Regions from separate parts of the Streptococcus sp. Marseille-Q5619 genome, predicted to be linked through region 1. Evidence: predicted binding sites of a transcription regulator. Region 1 holds the regulator's gene; each other region holds the start of a gene.
The links. The regulator CtsR, encoded in region 1, represses protease genes until heat stress. The targets are predictions, from matches to a motif close to TTGGTCAAAAAAGGTCAAANA.
Positions count from the first base shown of each region.

Region 2: the regulator CtsR is predicted to act here: its motif matches at 1,928-1,948, upstream of OC530_RS03635 (ATP-dependent Clp protease ATP-binding subunit).
Region 3: the regulator CtsR is predicted to act here: its motif matches at 1,942-1,962, upstream of clpP (ATP-dependent Clp protease proteolytic subunit ClpP).
Region 4: the regulator CtsR is predicted to act here: its motif matches at 1,650-1,670, upstream of OC530_RS01910 (ATP-dependent Clp protease ATP-binding subunit).

Region 1 covers NZ_CAMPPO010000006.1:84,987-88,371, forward strand. The annotation lists gene OC530_RS08325 (ATP-dependent Clp protease ATP-binding subunit) at 1-1,884, opposite strand, end outside; gene OC530_RS08330 (CtsR family transcriptional regulator) at 1,886-2,344, opposite strand; gene OC530_RS08335 (ABC transporter ATP-binding protein) at 2,463-3,191, opposite strand; gene OC530_RS08340 (ABC transporter substrate-binding protein) at 3,191-3,385, opposite strand, start outside.
Region 2 covers NZ_CAMPPO010000002.1:535,861-539,245, forward strand. The annotation lists gene OC530_RS03635 (ATP-dependent Clp protease ATP-binding subunit) at 1-1,878, opposite strand, end outside; gene mraY (phospho-N-acetylmuramoyl-pentapeptide-transferase) at 2,331-3,311, opposite strand; gene pbp2X (penicillin-binding protein PBP2X) at 3,313-3,385, opposite strand, start outside.
Region 3 covers NZ_CAMPPO010000002.1:222,534-225,918, forward strand. The annotation lists gene OC530_RS02240 (ABC transporter substrate-binding protein) at 1-854, opposite strand, end outside; gene OC530_RS02245 (YlbG family protein) at 932-1,207, opposite strand; gene clpP (ATP-dependent Clp protease proteolytic subunit ClpP) at 1,286-1,876, opposite strand; gene upp (uracil phosphoribosyltransferase) at 2,050-2,679, opposite strand; gene OC530_RS02260 (cytidine/deoxycytidylate deaminase family protein) at 2,769-3,236, opposite strand; gene OC530_RS02265 (TetR/AcrR family transcriptional regulator) at 3,255-3,385, opposite strand, start outside.
Region 4 covers NZ_CAMPPO010000002.1:156,848-160,232, reverse strand. The annotation lists gene OC530_RS01910 (ATP-dependent Clp protease ATP-binding subunit) at 1-1,611, opposite strand, end outside; gene OC530_RS01905 (DUF1797 family protein) at 1,842-2,072, opposite strand; gene OC530_RS01900 (amino acid ABC transporter permease) at 2,262-2,945, shown strand; gene OC530_RS01895 (amino acid ABC transporter ATP-binding protein) at 2,945-3,385, shown strand, end outside.

The sequences.
Region 1 (3,385 bases):
TGGATGGGCCTTCTCTACCTCATCAAAGAGGAGAACGGAATAGGGTTTGTTGCGAACCTTCTCTGTCAACTCCCCACCTTCTTCATACCCCACATAGCCCGGAGGAGCTCCATTGAGACGGCTGGCCGCGAATTTCTCCATATACTCACTCATATCAAAGCGAATAAGGGCTGATTCGTCGTCAAAGAGGACCTCTGCCAGAGCCTTGGCTAATTCAGTTTTTCCGACACCCGTAGGCCCTAAGAACATAAAGGAACCAATCGGGCGCTTATGACTACGAATCCCTGACTGGTTGCGGCGAATCGCACGGCTAATGCTTGAAACTGCTTGATCTTGACCGATGACACGTTTGTGCAGTTCAGCTTCAAGATTCAGGTACTTCTTAGCATCCGTTTGAGTCAGTTTTTGAACGGGGATACCTGACAAGCGACTCAAGGTGGTCAAAATATCAGACTCTGTCACCAAGTCTTTATAGACAGGCACTTCCTCTTCTTTTGCGATTAGCTGAGCTGCCTGTTTCCACTTACCATCCATCAAGGCCTTGTCAGCTGGACTCAAACCAGAATCGTCTGCTTTTACATGCCTTGACTTATTTTGCACTGTTGCTGCTGCCTCATCCAAGAGATCGATAGCAGAGTCTGGCAAGTGACGACTAGTCAAGTAACGATGCGCCATCTTGACGGCTGTTTCAACCGCTTCATCTGTGATTTGCACACGATGATGTTTCTCATAAGTCGCCTTCAAACCTTGCAAAATGGTCATGCTGTCTGCAACACTTGGCTCTTCAATCGTTACTTTGGCGAATCGACGAGAAAGGGCCGCATCTTTTTCGATGTGTTTTTGGTACTCTTCCTGAGTGGTGGCACCAACCGTTCTCAAAGTTCCACGCGCCAAGGCTGGCTTCAAGATATTGGCCGCATCCAGAGTTGAGTCAATCCCACTACCAGAACCCATGATAGTGTGAAGTTCATCGATAAAGAGGATAACTTGACCATCTTCTTCAATATCCTTGATGATATTGTTCATGCGTTCTTCAAAGTCACCACGGAAACGTGTCCCTGCAACGACATTCATCAAATCAAGCTCTAACACGCGCATCTTAGCCATTTCCGTAGGCACATCCCCACTAGCAATACGCTGGGCAAGACCAAGCGCCAGAGCAGTTTTCCCGACACCAGCATCCCCAACCAAGACAGGGTTGTTCTTAGTCTTCCGACTCAAGATTTGAATCATACGCGAGATTTCCTTGTCCCGACCGATGACTGGTTCTAACTTGCCAAAACGCGCTTGCTCTGTCAAATCATGCGTATAGTCCTCGAGACCACCACTAGGAGTCTGGGGCATACCCATCATATTGGCCATAGAATTTTGTTTGTCAGCTACTGTACGATGGCGTTGGCGTAAAGCCTTGAGGTCTTCACGAGTCCAGCCTGCCCGTTCTTCTAGATTTCGACGAAGGGCAGCAATCTTGACCTGATCTTTCTTGTCTTCATAAGAAAAACCAGCTCTCTCCAAGATACGAGTTGCCAAGGCATTGCCATCATGCAAAATCGCATAGAGGACATGCTCTGTCCCCAGCACCTTAGCATGAACCACTGACGCTACATATTCGGCTTCATCAAAGAGAACCTGCAAACGATGAGAAAACGGCAATTCCGTAAAGGTTTCATCCTGGCTATAGTCCGTTTCAGTCAGTTCCAAAGCGACTTCTTCTAAACGGTCCATCTCATATGGATAATCATTTAAAGTCGCCCCTGCCACACTATAACTGTGATTGGACATGGCAATCAACAAGTGCCAAGACTCTAGATAACGAGCTCCAAAATGGCCAGCCACCATGTAGGCACTTTCGATACATTCATTCAATGCTTTTGAATAGTTCATCTTACTTCCCTTTTCTATCTACCTCTTGTATGACCTGTCGTAGCATATTAGCACGAACAACTGGAGCTTCTTCTCCTAGAACGCGATCCAAAGCTACTGCTACCAGCAAATTCATCTCCTGCTTGGTCATCAATTCCTGCTCAACCAAAAGCTGTAGAATATCCTCATAAATTTCTTGACTGACCCGCTCACCAATTGAGTAAAGCAGCTCCCTGAGCATTTCATGATGACTAGAAAACTCAATCCGTCCTATACGAATGTAGCCTCCGCCACCACGCTTACTTTCAACCAAGTAGCCTCTACTTTCCGTAAAGCGTGTCTTGATCACATAGTTGATCTGACTAGGAACAACCTGAAAGGTATCTGCCAACTGACTCCGTTGCAACTCCACAATTCCAGATTGATCTAAAATCGCCTTGATGTAGGCCTCAATATGATCCGATGTATTTTTAAATCTCATTACAAACCCACCTCTCTCTTTAAACCTTGACTATCTTTGACTATTATACCGAAATTTTCTCATTTTTAAAAGAAAAAGGGCGCTGGTAAAGGATAATCTTCACCAACTCCCTATTTTTCTACTTATCCAAGCCTAATTCTACCAAGATTTGACGTTTGTAGGCAATCTTTTGGACTTCCTTGTCCTCTTCTTCAGACCAATCTAGTTTAATTTCTGAAACAATCTGCCCAGGGCGATTTTTCAAAATATAGATGCGGTCGCTGAGATTAAGGGCCTCCTCGATACTGTGAGTAATAATCAAGGTTGTTAGCTGCAACTGCTTGTGAATTTCAAGATACCAAGCATGGAGTTCCATCTTGGTCATCTCATCCAAAGCGCTAAAGGCCTCATCCAAGAGAAAGAGCTTGTGCCCGAAAAGGTAAGTTCGAAGCAAGGCTACACGCTGACGCATCCCACCACTGAGTTCATGAGGGTATTTATCTCTTACAGCTGTCAACTGGAAGGTCGCAAGAATTTCATCCGCGCGGGCAATAGCTTCCGCCTTATCCACTTTTTGAATCAAGAGAGGAAGAATGATATTACCAAGCACCGTCTTGTGCTCCAAGAGCAGATCCTTTTGCAACATATAACTCACGCGCCCCTTGGGATTTTCTTCACCATCAAGGACAATTCTCCCTGACTGAACTTCTAAAATCCCCGCAATTAAGTTGAAAAGCGTAGTCTTACCAACACCACTTGGGCCTAGGATGGAAACCACTTCGCCTGAAGTCACCTGCAGGTTGATGTCCTCTAAAATCCTCTCTTGACCATAGGCATAACTGACGTGTTCTAGTCTAATTTCTGTCATTATTTCACAAATTCGTTGGTGAAGCCTTTGTCTGTCAAGTCTTCTTTAAGGATACCATTTTCTTTATCCCATTTGTAGAAGGCATTCCAGCGAGCTGCATCAAATTGACCCCATTTTTCCTTGTCGCTTGCGTATTCTTTTGACAAGTATTTTTGAGATTCGATAACAAAGTCACGTTTTTCCTTGAGTTCAGG
Region 2 (3,385 bases), on a different contig from region 1:
AACTTCAACCAACATACGGTCTACAATCTTAGAAAGATCTTCTTTGCTCAAGTGTGAGAATTCGATGACAGCATTGAAACGGTTAAGGAATTCTGGACGGAAGTAAGGTTTCAAACGATCCATCAATTCTGGTTTATCAGCATCTTCTGTCAAGTTAGCTTCGTAACCAAAGCCTGCGTTTGAAGTTGCGATAATCACCGTATTCTTGAAGTTCACTGTATTTCCTTGACCATCTGTCAAACGACCATCATCCAAGACTTGGAGGAGAAGAGTGATCACTTGAGGATCAGCCTTTTCAATTTCGTCCAAGAGAATGATAGAGTATGGATTACGACGAACACGTTCTGTCAAGGTATTGCTATTGTCATCATATCCTACATATCCGGCTGTTGTACCGATTAGCTTAGATACGGCTGTGCGGTCACTGTATTCAGACATATCCAAACGGATGATTGCATCCTTGGTCCCAAACATATCCAGCGCCAATTGCTTAGCAAGCTCTGTCTTACCGACCCCAGTTGGTCCTACAAAGAGGAAACTACCGATTGGGCGATTGCCTTCATCGAAACCAGCACGGTTACGACGGATAGCACGAGCCACTGCTTCAACTGCCTTGTCTTGACCGATCACCTTGTGTTCCAAGCGATGAGCCATATCTTTCAAACGTTCGATGTCTGATGCTCCCATTTGTGAAACTGGGATACCCGTCATTCGTTCTACAGATTCAGCCACATCGTTGACACTTGCAGTCACTTTCATATCTTCTGTGTGGTTTTCGATTTTCTTTTCCAATTCTGCGATACGTGTTTTATAGTTTAGGGCTGCTTCAAAATCTTCTGCCTCAACTGCTTTTTCTTGCTTGTCTTTTTCTGCCTCAATTTCACGTTCAACAGCATGCACATCTGTTACTGGATGTTGAGCCGCCAAGTGAGCAGCCGTTACATCGACAAGGTCAATAGCCTTATCTGGCAAGCTACGTTGTGGAATGTATTGGACAGAATAATCCACTGCTGCTTTCAAAACTTCGTCTGGCAAGATGACATTATGGTGTTGTTGATAGAGGTCACGAATTCCTTGAAGAATTTTATATGTATCCTCTGCTGAAGGAGCATTTACCTTGACTTCGTTGAAACGACGAGCAAGAGCGGCATTCTTCAAAATGGTGTTACGGTATTCGTCTTGAGTTGTTGCCCCAATCACTGTCAATTCACCACGAGAAAGAGCTGGCTTGAGAATATCCGCAAGTCCTTTAGAACCACTGTCTCCACCAGTGCTACCAGCACCGAGAATTTGGTGAATTTCATCAAAGAAGAGGATAATATTCCCTGCTTCTTTCACTTCATTGACTAAGTTTTGAACGTTTTCTTCAAAACTACCACGATATTGAGTACCAGCCTCAAGACCTGAGATGTCAATGGAAATAATTTCCTTGTTCTTGATAGCAGCTGGAACATCGCCATTCACAATGGCTTGCGCTAGGCCTTCGACAACAGCTGTCTTACCAACACCTGCATCTCCAACAAGTACAGGATTATTTTTGGTACGGCGTGAAAGGATTTCAGATGTTTCTTGAATTTCCTTATTTCGTCCGATAACAGGATCCAACTTGCCCTCACGAGCTTCCGCTGTCAAGTTTCGACCTAGTTTAGCAAGAACACCGTCTTGTTTCATACCTGAAGCCTGTTGTTGCATTTCTCCATCGATTTCTACATTTCCTGGCAATTGACCAGTTGCACGATAGTGAGCGAATTCCTCAGGTGTCACTTCACGTCCATTAATCAAGTAACGACGATTTTCAGAACTATATCCTCGCATGCCACCCATCAATTGGTTAAATAAATCATCCATGTTGTTAAATTTATTAAAGTTGTTGTTCATATTCTTTACCTCTTTTTGTTTACTTAGTTATGATTACCGATATTGACTATCTTTGACCTTTGTTTTAAAAAATTTAGACTAGCTAAATGGCTACTCTAGGTACTATTTCTGGTTTTTCTTTTTCAAGCAGGAGTAGACTATCTTTACTTCTGAAGATTTCTAGATTAAACATAGACACACCTCTTTCTATTTTACTTTAAAGAATACTCTTCGAAAATCTCTTCAAACCACGTCAACTCTATCTGCAACCTCAAAACAGTATTTTGAGCAACCTGCAGCTAGCTTCCTAGTTTGCTCTTTGATTTTTATTGAGTATAAGCGTTCGAGTAAGGCTTTCATTTACCTTACGTTCATAATATACTACATTAGTCAGAAAAGGTCAAGGTATTTGACTTTAATTGACCAATATTTTTTAGAATGCAAAAACACCCTGAAACATCAGGGTGCCATTCTTACATCAAATACAAAATTGCTAGCGTCAGGAGACTTGCTAGAAGTCCCACTCCCCAAAAGAAGAAGTCAACCTTCCACTCGCTCCAAGGATTTCCTTTACCAGACAATCCTCCAAGCTCAAAATGGTGATGCACAGGCGTCATACGAAAAATACGTTTGCCACCAGTCATTTTGAAATAACTTACTTGCATCATAACCGAAGTTGTTTCAAAAACATAAACAATTCCGATAATCAAGAGAGTCCATTCTTGGTGGAGGGCCATAGAGATAGCTGCCAACATTCCACCGAGAGCCAAACTTCCCACATCCCCCATAAAGACCTTGGCAGGCTTATGGTTAAAGACAAAGAAACCGAGTAAACCACCAATCATGGCCAGAATCACCATAAGAATATCCATCTGACCTTGCACATAGGCAATAACTCCATAAGCTGACAAGCTAATCACAACGGAAATACTAGCTAGACCGTCAATACCATCTGTCAAGTTGACTGCGTTTGAAAAACCAACTAGCCAGAAAAGAGCGAAGATAATATAGAAAATCCCTAAATGCACTTGGTAGCCAAAGACAGAGAGCATATCGCCCCCACGCTCATAAAAAAGGTAGAAAATGACGCCACCTAGCAGCTGAAGAGCCAATTTCTGTTTGGGGTTTAGCCCCTCATTGATCTTTCGGAAGACCTTGAGAAAGTCATCTAAAAAACCAACCAAGCCATACAAGACCAAAATAAACAAAATCATACCAACATTATTGGTCAATTGTTTCGAAAAAAGAGCGACGAGGAAACTCACCACAACTGCAGCAATGAGGAAAACAAGTCCCCCCATTGTAGGAGTCCCAGCTTTTGCCTGGTGCTGTTTAACATCCTCATGCATCTGCTGGCCTGTAATTTGCGCCTTTCTATAAAATTGGATAAAGGCCGGAATTCCTACTAAAGTTAGTAAAAATGTCACAATTCCAGCACTAATAGAAATAAACATATTAGTCTCCTAAAGTTAATTTAATTTTTTTAATGTTTTTGATAGCTGTATTAGTCCGAACATCTTGCTTCTGA
Region 3 (3,385 bases), on a different contig from region 1:
GAGATAAAGTAGATGTTTGATGCTTTTTCAGCAGTTGCTTGTTGTACAAACTCTTCACCGTTGAATCCATCACCACCAACGATTGGTTTATCAATTCCCATACCACGCGCTTGGTTTACAATTTTACCAGCTTCAGTGTAGTAACCAGGGACGATGATAGCATCAAAGTCTTTCCCTTTCATTTTTGTAAGGGCTGCTTGAAAGTCTGTGTCACCTGCTACGAAAGTTTCATCTGCAACGATTTCACCTTTGTAAGCTTCACGGAAGGCTTTAGCAATACCTTTAGCATAGTCGCTGGCATTGTCAGTGTAAAGAACAACTTTCTTAGCGTTTAATTTTTCAGTAACATAGTTTGAGATAATTTTTCCTTGGAAGCTATCTTGGAATGTTCCGATAAAGAGGTAATCTTGACCTTTAGTCAATCCATCTTGCGTCGCACTTGGCGAAATCAATGGAACACCTGCTTTTGTAGCGTTAGCTACAGCAGCTGCAGTTGCACCAGATGTCGCAGGTCCTACGATTGCTGATACTTTAGATTGGGTTACAAGGTTAGTTGTTACTGAAGCCGCCTCAGCAGTTTCAGACTTATTATCTTTATCGACTACTTCGATTTGTTTTCCATCGATACCACCTGCTGCATTGATTTCATCAACGGCCAATTGGGCACCTTTTTGTTCAGATGTTCCGTAGGCTGCTACGGCACCAGTTTCCTCGAAGTTAAATCCAATTTTGATTGTCTTTTCATCTACTGAATTACCAGCAGCGTTTGACGCTCCAGACTTCACTTCTCCACAGGCTGCAAGAAGTGCTACACTTGCAAGCGCCACAAACGATAGGGCAAATTTTTTCTTCATCTTTTTTGTCTCCTTATTCTTAAATAAATAGCATGTTAAGAATATACCGAATTATCAGAAAATTGTCAACACTTTTCTTAGACTTTTTCGATGATAACGTTTTCCTCTCGATAAAGATTGCCCACAAAGGGTGTTTCCAACTCTTGGATATGACAAACTCTAACTTTTTTTATAAATTTTTCCTTGCCCAAGCGCCCGACCAATTGCTCCACTTCTTGAGTTGGAACATAAAGCTGTAAGTAACGATGTTTCTTGGAATGATAGGTAATATCTCCATAATCCTGCAGTTTTTTGGCATCACGATTATAGTAAAGATAGATAATCAAGCCAGATCGATTGACTTTTTCAAACATGATAAATCCTCTTTCTAAGAAATCTCTCCCTATTATATCAAAAAAAGCAAACCCAGTCGAGTTTGCCTTCTATCATCATTAATTCAATGAATTATTGGCCATGATTTCATCAATAAAGCCATATTCAAGTGTTTCTTGGGCGCTCATCCAGTTATCACGTTCTGCATCTGCATGGACTTTTTCGATTGACTGACCTGAATTTTCAGCTAAGATTTTTTCCAAGGTATTACGAGTTTTGAGCAAGTGTTCTGCAGCGATCGCCATATCGGTTTGTTGAGTACCACCACCTGTACCGCCCATTGGTTGGTGGATCATGTATTCAGCATTTGGAAGCATGAAACGTTTGCCTTTTGCTCCACTTGATGCAATGACCGTCCCCATAGATGCAGCCATTCCCATAACGATGGTTTGGACATCTGCCTTGATAAAGTTCATGGTATCAACGATTGCCAAACCAGCTGAAACGGAACCCCCAGGTGTATTAACATAAAGGTAAATATCCTTTGTACTATCTTGGGCATCCAAGAAAAGCAACTGGGCAATAACTGAGTTGGCCATATTGTCTTCAACTGGGCCCGTCAGCATAATGATGCGGTCTTTAAGAAGACGTGAGTAAATATCGTAGGAACGTTCTCCACGGCTTGTTTGTTCAATAACTACAGGAATCATTTATTTCTCCTTTTGAGTTTTAATTTTGTTGGTCAAATGACTGAAGATAAGACTATTATAATATCTTGGTCAAAAAAGGTCAAATTTTTGCTCTGTTTTCATCAGACAGAAACAAAAATTCAACCTCCTTTCACGACTGGAAATTCTTTTCCAATTCATTCTTCTTTTCGATTTTATTTTGTACCGAACAAGCGGTCCCCAGCATCTCCAAGACCTGGAACGATATAACCGTGTTCGTTCAAGCGTTCATCCAAGGCTGCTGTAAAGATTTCTACATCTGGATGAGCTTCTTGAAGGGCTTTTACACCTTCTGGTGCTGATACAAGGCAGACAAATTTGATATTTGATGCGCCACGTTTTTTAAGAGAGTCAACAGCCAAGATTGCTGATCCACCTGTTGCCAACATTGGGTCTACCACAAAAATTTGACGTTGGTCAATATCTTCAGGTAATTTCACCAAGTACTCAACTGGTTGAAGCGTTTCTTCATCACGGTACATACCGATGTGGCCAACTTTAGCAGCTGGAACCAAGCTCAAAAGTCCATCAACCATCCCGATACCTGCACGCAAGATTGGAACGATAGCCAATTTCTTACCTGCCAATTGTTTTTGAACTGTTTTTGTGATTGGTGTTTCGATTTCTACATCTTCTAGTGGAAGATCACGAAGTACTTCATACCCCATCAACATTGCAATCTCATCTACTAGCTCACGAAAAGCTTTTGTAGAAGTATCTGTACGACGCAAGATTGACAATTTGTGTTGAATCAGTGGATGATTAATAACTTCAATTTTTCCCATTTTTGGAATTCCTTCTTTCAATTTATTCTTCTTATTATACCAAAAAACGGTTTAAAAATCTTTCTAAACCATTTATTTTTGATAATTTTTCACATTAAATCAGCCTCTTTAAGAGCTGTCTGTACTGTCTCAAGTGGTAAATGAGTCAATTCTGTTCCCTTTTCTTGATAAAGGTATTGGGCGTAGTCGTCCATTCGGTACTGGTTGATATAAACCACACGCTTACAACCGACCTGAAGCAATTGTTTGGTACAATTCAGACAAGGAAAATGGGTTACATAGGCTGTAAAGCCTTTAGGAACACCACGTTCTGCACCTTGAAGGATAGCATTGACCTCAGCGTGAAGGGTGCGAACACAGTGGCCTTCAATGACCAGACATTCGTGGTCAATACAATGCTCGGTTCCTGACACTGAACCATTGTAACCAGTTGAAATAACCTTATTATCCTTTACCAGAATTGCGCCCACTTTGGCACGTTTACAAGTGGAACGATTGGCAATTAGTAGAGCTTGGGCTGCAAAATACTCATCCCATGCTAGTCTTTCTTCAGTCATATCTCTTCTCCTTTTTCTCTATTTTTTAAAAAATGGTAACCGTAAATCTGCAATCTTTTCAGCAGGTACCTTCATGCCATCCTTGATCCATTTTAAAAGGACTGAGACGATGGCTGAACTCCAGAAGGAATGAAGATAAGAGCTGACAC
Region 4 (3,385 bases), on a different contig from region 1:
ACCAACATAACCTGGAGGGGCGCCGACCAACTTAGCAACGCTGTGTTTTTCCATATATTCACTCATATCAAAGCGAATCATGCTGTCAGCAGAACCAAAGAGTTCGATAGCTAGTTGTTTGGAAAGTTCTGTCTTACCGACACCAGTTGGTCCGACGAAGAGGAAGCTTCCGATTGGGCGGTTAGGCGTACCGAGACCGACACGATTCCGGCGAATAGCCTTGGCAATCTTATCGACAGCATCATCTTGGCCAATAACATGAGACTTGAGATCTTCGGCTAGATGGATGAGTTGAGATTGTTCTTTCTCTTTTAAATCACCAACAGGGATGTTGGTTTTCTGTTCGATAATGTGCTCAATGGTTTTCTCACTGATGATAGGTGTATCTTGGTCTGTGACCTTTTTCTTTTGCATTTCCTTATATTTGGCAATCTGATCGCGGAAATAAGCCGCCTTCTCAAAATCTTCCTCTCGTGTAGCTTGAGATTTAAGATTTTCAGCCTCAATCAAGCGTTGATCAATTACTTTAGGATCCACAAAATTCAAGGTCAAGTTCATCTTAGAACCAGCTTCATCTAGGAGGTCAATGGCCTTATCAGGCAAGAAGCGATCTTGGATGTAACGATTGGAAAGAGTTGCAGCTGCTTCAATTGCAGCATCGGTATACTGAACGTGGTGGTAGTCTTCGTATTTCTTTTGAATACCTTTGAGGATAGTGATTGTTTCTTCCACTGTTGGTTCATCGACCTTAACAGGTTGCATACGACGCTCTAGGGCAGCATCCTTTTCAATGATACGGTATTCATTGAGGGTAGTAGCACCGACCAGTTGCAGTTCCCCACGAGCAAGGGCGGGCTTGAGGATATTTCCTGCATCCATATTGCCATCGCCTGCAGAACCAGCACCGACAATTTCATGGATTTCATCGATAAAGAGGATGATGTCCTCACGTTTGCGAATTTCTTCCATGAGTTTTTGCATGCGTTCTTCAAATTGTCCACGGATACCCGTTCCTTGAACCAGGCTAACCACATCCAGACGGATAACTTGTTTACCTTGGAGTTTATGTGGCACATCGCCATCGATGATTTTCTGAGCTAGGCCTTCGACAACGGCCGTTTTTCCGACACCAGGTTCACCGATAAGGACAGGATTATTCTTGGTTCTACGATTGAGAATCTCGATGACACGGATAATCTCATCGTCGCGCCCAATAACGGGGTCAATGTCTCCACGACGGGCAATCTCAGTTACGTTGATACCAAATTCTTCCAGCAGCCCTTTTTCTTGGCTAGGTGGCGGAGTTTGAGCAGGTCCACGATTTTGAGAACCATAACCGCCGTTTCCACCGTAACCTCCACCTGATTGGGTTGGGGGAGTTGGAGGAGTATTGTTAGAAGGCCTGAAATTGTTTAGGTCATTGAAGAAATCGCCAAAGGGATCAAAGTCACGATTGTTCAGATCCGTCATGCCTTTAAAAAGACTGTTATTAGGATCAGTCTTGATAATCTTGTAGCAGTTTTGACAGAGGTCAATTTGTTTTTGTTTTCCATTGAGATTGGTGTAAAGATGAATTGTTGAGTCGTTAATTTTACAGTTTTGACAAAGCATACATCTACCTCATTTCTTTCTTTAGCCTGACCTGTTCAAAGGTCAAAAATAGTCAAATTTCTATACTCTCATTATAACAGGATTGGGGTGTAAAGCAAGTAAAAACATTGCAGCTTTGAGAAGTTGTTACAACGAAGATCTTTGTGAATTTGGACTATAAAAAAAATCCTATTTGTGAGACAAAAAGGATTTTGGTTAGACATGCAGGGGGTAATCCTGCTTGTTTTACATTAGTAAAGGAGTTCGTAAATCTCCATTGCAATTAAGTCAATGCTATCAAAAGTATAAGTTTCGCGAGCTTCTACGTCACGAAGGGTAAAGATTGAGCCGTTTTCTTCGTCGTGGCTGTACGCAACTTCTGCAACAACAACTCCTTCGCGTTCAAAATTACGTTTTAAATTTCCGCCATCGTTTGCCATTGCTTCAAGGCGGTTGATGATTCTAACCAAATGTGATTCCATTTTGATTCTCCTTCATTTCTTATCGTTACTATTTTACCATAAAGGAGGCCAACTTGACTAGAAAAAACTAAGATTTCTCGCTAATTCTGCTAGTTTAAAGATTTTTAAATAAATTGGATAAAAGATTTGAATTTTAATTCAATGCATGTTATAATCATACAGTACTCTATTTTAGAAAGCAGTGTGACTATGAATTTTTCTTTTTTACCTAAGTATTTACCTTATTTTAACTATGGGGCTGTTGTGACGGTTCTCATTTCTATCTGTGTTGTCTTTTTGGGAACTATTTTGGGTGTTGTCTTGGCTTTTGGGCAACGTTCAAAGTTTAAACCGCTTGTTTGGCTCGCCAACTTGTACGTTTGGATTTTCCGTGGGACACCGATGATGGTTCAGATTATGATTGCCTTTGCCCTTATGCATATCAATGCTCCGACTATTCAGGTTGGAATTTTGGGTGTTGACCTTTCTCGTCTGATTCCAGGGATTTTGATTATCTCTATGAATAGTGGTGCTTATGTTTCTGAGACTGTTCGTGCAGGAATCAATGCGGTTCCAAAAGGTCAGCTAGAGGCAGCTTATTCGTTAGGGATTCGTCCTAAAAACGCTATGAGATATGTGATTTTGCCACAAGCAATCAAAAATATCTTGCCAGCATTGGGGAACGAATTTATTACCATTATCAAGGACAGCTCCCTCTTATCAGCTATCGGTGTTATGGAGTTGTGGAATGGAGCTACAACAGTTTCCACAACAACCTATCTACCTTTAACACCACTTTTATTTGCAGCCTTTTACTACTTGATTATGACCTCTATTTTGACAGTAGCCTTGAAAGCTTTTGAAAAACGTATGGGACAAGGAGATAAAAAATAATGACAGAAACCTTGATAAAAATTGAAAATTTACATAAATCATTTGGAAAGAATGAAGTATTGAAGGGCATCAACCTCGAGATTAAAAGAGGAGAAGTTGTCGTTATCATCGGTCCTTCAGGGAGCGGGAAATCTACCTTGCTTCGCTCTATGAATTTGTTGGAAGAAGCAACCAAGGGGAAGGTTATCTTTGAGGGAGTTGATATTACGGACAAGAAGAATGACCTGTTTGCCATGCGTGAGAAGATGGGCATGGTTTTCCAACAATTCAATCTCTTTCCTAATATGACTGTGATGGAAAATATCACCTTGTCACCTATCAAGACCAAAGGTGAAAGCAAGGCTGTTGCTGAGAAGAGAGCCCAAGAGCTTTTGGAAAAAGTTGGTTTGCCAGATAAGGCAGATGCTTATCCACAGAGTTTGTCAGGTGGCCAGCAACAA